One region of the Cytobacillus firmus genome, then DNA from elsewhere that is predicted to be linked to it. Evidence: a T-box and tRNA genes for the amino acid it is inferred to sense, from the RefSeq annotation. Region 1 holds a T-box; the other holds one or more tRNA genes.
What was found. A T-box is a leader RNA that pairs with one kind of tRNA and senses whether it is charged. The one in region 1 lies ahead of tyrS (tyrosine--tRNA ligase), so its partner is inferred to be a tRNA-Tyr.
Positions count from the first base shown of each region.

Region 2: it has a tRNA-Tyr gene. The T-box ahead of tyrS (tyrosine--tRNA ligase) is inferred to sense a tRNA for this amino acid. The anticodon was not compared.

Region 1 is NZ_CP098323.1:3,995,160-3,999,388, reverse strand. Features, by position in the region: gene NAF01_RS20190 (transglycosylase domain-containing protein) at 1-1,381, opposite strand, end outside; T-box leader at 1,538-1,762, shown strand; gene tyrS (tyrosine--tRNA ligase) at 1,838-3,097, shown strand; gene rpsD (30S ribosomal protein S4) at 3,278-3,880, opposite strand.
Region 2 is NZ_CP098323.1:494,034-498,262, reverse strand. Features, by position in the region: gene NAF01_RS02635 (cbb3-type cytochrome c oxidase subunit I) at 1-235, opposite strand, end outside; gene NAF01_RS02630 (cytochrome c oxidase subunit II) at 250-714, opposite strand; gene NAF01_RS02625 (cytochrome c oxidase subunit 2A) at 727-867, opposite strand; tRNA gene NAF01_RS02620 (tRNA-Ile) at 1,210-1,286, opposite strand; tRNA gene NAF01_RS02615 (tRNA-Gly) at 1,295-1,368, opposite strand; tRNA gene NAF01_RS02610 (tRNA-Cys) at 1,406-1,479, opposite strand; tRNA gene NAF01_RS02605 (tRNA-Gln) at 1,487-1,561, opposite strand; tRNA gene NAF01_RS02600 (tRNA-His) at 1,585-1,660, opposite strand; tRNA gene NAF01_RS02595 (tRNA-Trp) at 1,672-1,745, opposite strand; tRNA gene NAF01_RS02590 (tRNA-Tyr) at 1,753-1,836, opposite strand; tRNA gene NAF01_RS02585 (tRNA-Phe) at 1,859-1,934, opposite strand; tRNA gene NAF01_RS02580 (tRNA-Asp) at 2,084-2,160, opposite strand; tRNA gene NAF01_RS02575 (tRNA-Met) at 2,164-2,237, opposite strand; tRNA gene NAF01_RS02570 (tRNA-Ser) at 2,422-2,514, opposite strand; tRNA gene NAF01_RS02565 (tRNA-Met) at 2,538-2,614, opposite strand; tRNA gene NAF01_RS02560 (tRNA-Ala) at 2,633-2,708, opposite strand; tRNA gene NAF01_RS02555 (tRNA-Pro) at 2,727-2,803, opposite strand; tRNA gene NAF01_RS02550 (tRNA-Arg) at 2,809-2,885, opposite strand; tRNA gene NAF01_RS02545 (tRNA-Gly) at 2,893-2,967, opposite strand; tRNA gene NAF01_RS02540 (tRNA-Leu) at 2,974-3,058, opposite strand; tRNA gene NAF01_RS02535 (tRNA-Lys) at 3,074-3,149, opposite strand; tRNA gene NAF01_RS02530 (tRNA-Val) at 3,301-3,376, opposite strand; tRNA gene NAF01_RS02525 (tRNA-Glu) at 3,380-3,454, opposite strand; rRNA gene rrf (5S ribosomal RNA) at 3,479-3,595, opposite strand; rRNA gene NAF01_RS02515 (23S ribosomal RNA) at 3,674-4,229, opposite strand, start outside.

The DNA of each region.
Region 1 (4,229 bases):
AAAGCGGCTTCATGGTTGAACCATTTTGCCTTAGAGCGCTTGTAGCATGGTTCAGCTGCTCGCGTTTGTGATCGCGTCCGCCGACAAAGCTGATAATTTTCCCGGTTTTATTTTCAATTAAGATCGCACCAACTTCTACGGGCTCCATGATTTGCTTGTTTTCTCCAGTTTCCGGATCCTTCACTGTCTCAGGTTTATCAGGGCCGTAATAAGGGTAGTTATCTTTGACCTGCTGCATCTTATCATAAATATCCTTGTTAATGGTCGTATGAATTTGGAAGCCATTCTGGCGGATTGTCCGGTCTGCAAGGGTTCTGTATTCCTCGCGGAGCTCGTCATCTTCTTTTAAGTCCTGTTCTTCATATCCGTCATTTTTTGCGAGAATTTTAGTCATGATTTTTACTGCACGTTCTTCTATTTCATACGTTAAATATGGATACTTTTCCAAAGGGCTCTCAGAAGCTGTAGTGAAATCCTTTGTCAAGTCATATGCCAAAGCTTCCTCGTATTGCTTCTGGTCAATCTTTCCGTCATCATACATTCTTTTCAGAACGGTTTTCATCCTTGAGAAACCCGGTTCCAGATTCTCTTTGACCGTTCCCTCCCTTGTAAAGGGAGTGTAGCCGAATGGACTCTGAGGAAGCCCTGCTATGAAAGCGGCCTGAGGCAATGTTAATTCTTTTGCACTCACCCCAAATATACCTTTGGCAGCTGCTTCAACTCCGGCAATATTACGTCCGGTTGCATTTCTTCCAAAAGTGGAAACATTGAGGTAGGCTTCCAATATTTCTTTTTTATCAAAGAATTTTTCCAGCCGCAAAGCAAGCAGAATTTCTTTTGCTTTCCGCTCGAAAGAAACTTCATTCGTTAAGATTTGGTTCTTTATCAGCTGCTGTGTCAGTGTACTTCCGCCGGATTGAACAGATGAATTTGTTACTTCCTGGAACAGTGCGCGCATTATCGCTTTTGGCACCACACCGTCATGTTCGTAGAAATACTCATCTTCAGTAGCTACTACTGCGTTAATTAAGTGTTCCGAAACATCATCAAGCTTAACTTCCTCACGTTCAAGGTCTGTTCTGAGCTTTCCGAGATATACATTATTTGCAAAGTATAGTTCTGATGTTTCTTCATAGTCATAAATATCCTTTTTCATGCTGGCATAGGATCTGATGGGCTCATCCTTTACAAGCGAAGCGAAATAACCAGCTCCGAGTCCCCCAGCGAATGCACCGCCAATCACAGCCAGGATGATAAAAAGCAAAGTAAGATTCCAGATGACCTGGTATGTTATACTTGCGCCTTTAGCGGCTTTCTTATTACCAAAAAGGCCCGGAGTCTGCCTCAATTTATCCATTAACATTTGAAACTTTTCTTTCATCGTATCAATCCCCCTAAAATCACATATATTATAGCACAATGTGACAGCCCAATATGACATGGTTCGCCATTTATCTGAAATTTCCTTTTTTGCACAGGAATTTGACATTTGGTTCAATTTTATGATAAAAATATTCTATCTTAGACTTTTAATATTTTACAGGCATTGATGGGAATCCAGTAATGCTTCTATCCCTGTTTCAGAAAGCCGGCGTTTGCTGCGAGCCGGTACAAATAGAAGGATGAATTACCTCCCTGAGCTTTCACTGTCAACCTGCACAGCAGTTATAGCAGTGGACGGATTATCCGTTATTCTGAAAGAGTGGAGGACATTTGTCCTCAATCTGGGTGGTACCGCGCAAAATGATCATGCGTCCCTGCATAATTGCAGGGGCGCTTTTTGTATGGTTAAAACCGTAAATGCCTTGAAAATAACCGTTGATAAGGAGGATATAAGATGAGCTTAATTGAAGATCTGCAATGGAGAGGAATTGTTTATCAGCAGACAGATGAAGAGGGTATTCAAAATACTCTTGGGAAAGAGAAGATTTCTTTGTACTGCGGTGTTGACCCTACTGCTGACAGCATGCATATCGGACACCTGCTTCCATTTTTAACGTTAAGACGTTTTCAAAAAGAAGGCCACCGTCCAATTGTTCTTGTTGGCGGAGCTACTGGACTTATTGGTGATCCAAGCGGCAAAAGCGAGGAAAGGAAGCTGCAGACTCTTGAAACAGTACAGCATAATGTGGACTGCATAAAGGGCCAGCTGAAAAGAATTTTTGATTTTGAAAGTGAAAACGGTGCAATTATGGTTAACAATTACGATTGGGCAGGCTCCATGGATATCGTTACGTTCCTGCGTGATTTTGGAAAACATGTCGGAGTCAATTACATGCTCGCTAAAGACACCATTTCTTCCAGGCTGGAAACAGGGATTTCCTTTACGGAATTCACTTATACCATCCTGCAGGCAATGGATTTCCTTCATTTATTTGAAAACCATAATTGTAAGATGCAAATTGGCGGAAGTGATCAGTGGGGAAATATTACAACCGGGCTTGAGCTTATCCGCAAAATGGCGCCTGAAGGTTCCAAGGCTTACGGCCTGACAATTCCTCTTGTAACGAAAGCGGATGGAACAAAGTTCGGCAAAACGGAAAGTGGCGCAATCTGGCTTGATCCTGAGAAAACATCTCCTTATGAGTTTTACCAATTCTGGATTAACACAGCAGATGCGGATGTAATCAAATACCTTAAATTCTTTACCTTCTTATCCCGTGAAGAAATTGAAAATCTTGAAAAAGCTGTTCAGGAAGAACCGCATCTCCGCAAAGCCCAAAAAGCACTTGCTGAAGAAATGACGCGTCTGATTCATGGAAATGAAGCATTAGAACAGGCTATCAAAATTACAGCTGCCCTATTTAGCGGAGATATAAAAAATCTTTCGGCTTCAGAGATTAAACAAGGCTTTAAAGATGTTCCATCTTATGAGCATTCTGAAGGAGAGGAATTGGGCATAGTTGACTTGCTTGTGGCTGCCAAAATCTCTCCATCCAAACGCCAGGCGCGTGAAGATGTGACGAATGGCGCTGTTTCTGTAAACGGAGAACGCGTAACAGAGCTTGATTACACTCTAACTGATAAAGACAAGATCGAAGGTCAATTTACTGTCATTCGCCGCGGAAAGAAGAAATATTTCCTGATTAAATACTAATATGCGAAAGCCCTCCTGTGACGGAGGGCTTTATTTATATATAATTGAATCAAAAATGGGTGGACAGATAGCTGATCCTGTTGATTAACGACGAAAGCAGGAGTCGAGGTTGTAAAGTGGGAGTTAATCCAGTAGATATAACAAAAAAACTGCCGAAATGCTTCGGCAGTTTAAATATTATTAACGAGAGTAGAATTCAACGATTAGAGATTCGTTGATTTCAGCTGGAAGTTCAGAACGCTCAGGCATACGAGTGAAAGTTCCTTCTAGCTTGTCTGCATCGAAAGATACGAAGTCAGGTACGAAGTTGTTAACTTCGATTGCTTCTTTAACGATGTCAAGGTTGCGAGATTTTTCGCGAAGTGTAATTGTTTGACCAGGTGCTACGCGGTATGATGGGATATCAACACGAGATCCATCAACCATGATGTGACCGTGGTTAACAAGCTGGCGAGCTTGACGGCGAGTGCGTGCAAGACCTAAACGGTAAACAACGTTGTCAAGGCGTGATTCAAGAAGAATCATGAAGTTTTCACCGTGCTTACCAGGCATTTTGCCAGCTTTATCGAATAAATTGCGGAATTGACGCTCATTTACTCCGTACATGTGACGAAGCTTTTGCTTCTCCTGCAATTGTAATCCGTATTCAGAGATTTTCTTGCGCTGGTTTGGACCATGTTGTCCAGGAGCGTAAGGACGCTTTTCTAATTCTTTTCCAGTACCGCTTAGAGAGATTCCAAGACGACGGGATAATTTCCAGCTTGGACCAGTATAACGAGCCATTTAAGACTCCTCCTTTTGTGTTTTTATTTGGGTAAAATAAAAACAGAAACAGATGCGCACAACAATCATGTTCATTTTGTTTTCATGTACCTTCGCCCTAGCAGCAGAGGGTTACACAGTACCCCATCCCCAGAAACATATAAGTCGCCAAAGGCGGCTGAAGCTGGTTGAGGAACAAAATGAGTACATCAAGGTGCTCACATAGGCTGCAATATTTTACACAAGGAGTATTATATAATTTTCAGAGGGTAAAAGTCAAGGTGATCTTTATTTTTTACTTCTTTTGATTTAAAGCATGTATTCATTATAAGGCAAAGTTTTTTTCTAAACCATATTTCACAGTAAATTA
Region 2 (4,229 bases), 1.5 Mb from region 1:
GAAGACCATGAGCTGTAAGAACCTGATAATAGTTCAGCCATGCTGGCAATTCGAGCATTCCAGCCCGGTTCAGGCCTTGCAGCAGTCCAAGTATTCCGCCTAGAAGGATGGCTAAGAAAGCAACAGATAAATATGATTTCGTTAATTTTCCATCCTCGAGGCTAATCCCCATAACTTTATTTGCTTTATCCTTAAAAACTTGTGTTTTTGCTGATTGCTTAATAACTGTTTCCACTGTCTATCCCCCCTTTATTTCACTGTAATGGTTGTGCTCATCATTTGATGACCCGCACCGCAGTACTCATTGCAAAGAACCAAATATTCGCCTGGCTTATCAAATTTCTGAGTGATTTTTTGTACATAACCAGGCACAACCATAGCATTTAAGTTAGTTTCGGCAACCTGGAACCCGTGAACGACATCTTTTGACGTCAATGTAAAATGAACTGTTGATCCTGCAGGCACTTCTATCTCACTCGGAGTAAAACTGAACACTTGTAGAGTCATAACTACTTCATACTCATTATCGCCAATTTTCTTAATTCCTGGCTTATCGAACGGTGCTGTTTCATCCACTTTCTGAGGATCAATTCGCTCTCCATAGCTTGGCGGCCCCATTTCAAAGGCGAATGCCTGGTAGCCAGCGATTAACATGAATCCAATAATCATTCCAAAGCTTAAAATAAGCCATACCTTTTCAGAACGATGCATCATTGTTTATCCCCCCTATATTCTGGCCATATACAGGCCGTACAAGATTAAATAAGTAACAAAGATCCCAAGCCCTACTACTGTAACTGAAAAGAACGTACCCTTTAGAGAGTTATGTTCTTTTGAACTGCTCTGGTCCACTTTTCGTGTTTCCACCTTCCATCAGCTCCTTAACTTTGTTACCTACATAATAGTTGAGAAGGGTTTTCATAAAAGTGAAATGAATCACACTTTCTTCATATTTCCTCAAAGGCAAAAGGGGGGCAATTTTAGCTAAAACACTGTAATATCAAGGGTTTTTTCCTCCTAATGGTGCTCTGGCAAGAATAACGGTTCACAAAGTATTCACAAAGTATCAACTTAGCTCCTCGCTTCCACATTCGGTATCTGCATTTACAGTAAAATAGCCTGTTCCTCTTGGAGACAGCCGTTAAAAAAGTTTCTAAAAACAAAAAAAACTAATCCCTATTGGAATTAGTTTGATAATGGTATGTATAATGGTGGGCCTAAATGGACTCGAACCATCGACCTCACGCTTATCAGGCGTGCGCTCTAACCAGCTGAGCTATAGGCCCATATGTGTTGGAGCGGGTGAAGGGAATCGAACCCTCATCATCAGCTTGGAAGGCTGAGGTTTTACCACTAAACTACACCCGCATTTAAATTATTTTATTATAACCATCTGTCTTTTATTTGGAGGCAACACCCGGATTTGAACCGGGGATGGAGGTTTTGCAGACCTCTGCCTTACCACTTGGCTATGCTGCCTTAAAAATGGCTGGGCTAGCAGGATTCGAACCTGCGAGTGACGGAGTCAAAGTCCGGTGCCTTACCGCTTGGCTATAGCCCAAAATTAATGCAAAAAAAGAATAATGGGGCGATTGATGGGAATCGAACCCACGAGTGTCGGAGCCACAATCCGATGCGTTAACCACTTCGCCACAACCGCCACTATCCTACTGGCAGGGGTAGTAGGAATCGAACCCACATCAAAGGTTTTGGAGACCTTCGTTTTACCATTAAACTATACCCCTATATAAATGGTGGAGGGGGGCAGATTCGAACTGCCGAACCCGAAGGAGCGGATTTACAGTCCGCCGCGTTTAGCCACTTCGCTACCCCTCCAAGTCTGTAAAGACTAAGAAAATGGTGGCTCAGGACGGAATCGAACCGCCGACACAAGGATTTTCAGTCCTTTGCTCTACCGACTGAGCTACTGAGCCATATTAAGTTATTTTGCCTAAATAAAATTTGGCTTCGTCCTTCGTCCCGATTAATCAATCGGTACGTTGAAGTATTTCAAGGCAGCTTATTCGGTCGTGCTCTACCGACTGAGCTACTGAGCCATAAATTTATTTATATTGTAAAAAAATGGCGGTCCGGACGGGACTCGAACCCGCGACCTCCTGCGTGACAGGCAGGCATTCTAACCAACTGAACTACCGGACCAAATTGCGGGGGCAGGATTTGAACCTGCGACCTTCGGGTTATGAGCCCGACGAGCTACCGGACTGCTCCACCCCGCGACAATATTATTTATGTGATTTTTCTATGCTCACATCAAGCATTACATCGCAGTTTAACCAATGAAGTACCGCCCCGATTTCAGAAAGATTATTCAAGCAGCAGCTCAATCGGTGCGCTGAAGTAATTCCTTCGCAGATTATTCGGTCGTGCTCCACCCCGCGACAATTTTATTAAAATAAAATATGGAGGAGGAAAGGGGATTCGAACCCCTGCGCGGTTTGACCCGCCTGTCGGTTTTCAAGACCGATCCCTTCAGCCGGACTTGGGTATTCCTCCGATTTAGTAAAAGGTAATCATATTGGTAGCGGCGGAGGGGATCGAACCCCCGACCTCACGGGTATGAACCGTACGCTCTAGCCAGCTGAGCTACACCGCCGAAATGATTATATATTTATGGTGGAGCCTAGCGGGATCGAACCGCTGACCTCCTGCGTGCAAAGCAGGCGCTCTCCCAGCTGAGCTAAGGCCCCATGAAAAAGAAGTGTCGCTGGTCGGGAAGACAGGATTCGAACCTGCGACCCCTTGGTCCCAAACCAAGTGCTCTACCAAGCTGAGCTACTCCCCGTAATATGGCGCGCCCGAGAGGAGTCGAACCCCTAACCTTTTGATCCGTAGTCAAACGCTCTATCCAATTGAGCTACGGGCGCAAAATAATGGAGCGGAAGACGGGATTCGAACCCGCGACCCCCACCTTGGCAAGGTGATGTTCTACCACTGAACTACTTCCGCTTAAAATGGTGCGGGTGAAGGGAGTCGAACCCCCACGCCTTGCGGCGCCAGATCCTAAGTCTGGTGCGTCTGCCAATTCCGCCACACCCGCAATATGAAATTAAAATGGTGAGCCATGAAGGACTCGAACCTTCGACCCTCTGATTAAAAGTCAGATGCTCTACCGACTGAGCTAATGGCTCGTACTAAAACTCTGCAGCCTAAAGCCTGAAACTGCTAGGTCAGATGTTCCAAAGCACTGCGTGCTTTGTCACAGATTGCTATTCGGGTGAAGAATCTCACTGATGCTGCAATCTGCTCTACCGACTGAGCTAATGGCTCGTACTAAAGTTATGGTGGAGGATGACGGGATCGAACCGCCGACCCTCTGCTTGTAAGGCAGATGCTCTCCCAGCTGAGCTAATCCTCCAAATGGTGACCCCTACGGGATTCGAACCCGTGTTACCGCCGTGAAAGGGCGGTGTCTTAACCGCTTGACCAAGGGGCCAAATAAAGTTACCCAATCAGGGTTGCCCGGCAGCGTCCTACTCTCACAGGGGGACAGCCCCCAACTACCATCGGCGCTGAGAAGCTTAACTTCCGTGTTCGGTATGGGAACGGGTGTGACCTTCTCGCTATCGCCACCGGACTATTTGGTTGAAGAAACTTCGTTCCCTCAAAACTAGATAATGCATGAAGAAGTATTTGCCGAGAATCTACCAATGACTTGGTTAAGTCCTCGATCGATTAGTATCAGTCAGCTCCACATGTCGCCACGCTTCCACCTCTGACCTATCAACCTGATCATCTTTCAGGGATCTTACTAGCTTGACGCTATGGGAAATCTCATCTCGAGGGGGGCTTCATGCTTAGATGCTTTCAGCACTTATCCCTTCCGCACATAGCTACCCAGCGATGCCTTTGGCAAGACAACTGGTACACCAGCGGTGCGTCCATCCCGGTCCTCTCGTACTAAGGACAGCTCCTCTCAAATTTCCTGCGCCCACGACGGATAGGGACCGAACTGTCTCACGACGTTCTGAACCCAGCTCGCGTACCGCTTTAATGGGCGAACAGCCCAACCCTTGGGACCGACTACAGCCCCAGGATGCGATGAGCCGACATCGAGGTGCCAAACCTCCCCGTCGATGTGGACTCTTGGGGGAGATAAGCCTGTTATCCCCGGGGTAGCTTTTATCCGTTGAGCGATGGCCCTTCCATGCGGAACCACCGGATCACTAAGCCCGACTTTCGTCCCTGCTCGACTTGTAGGTCTCGCAGTC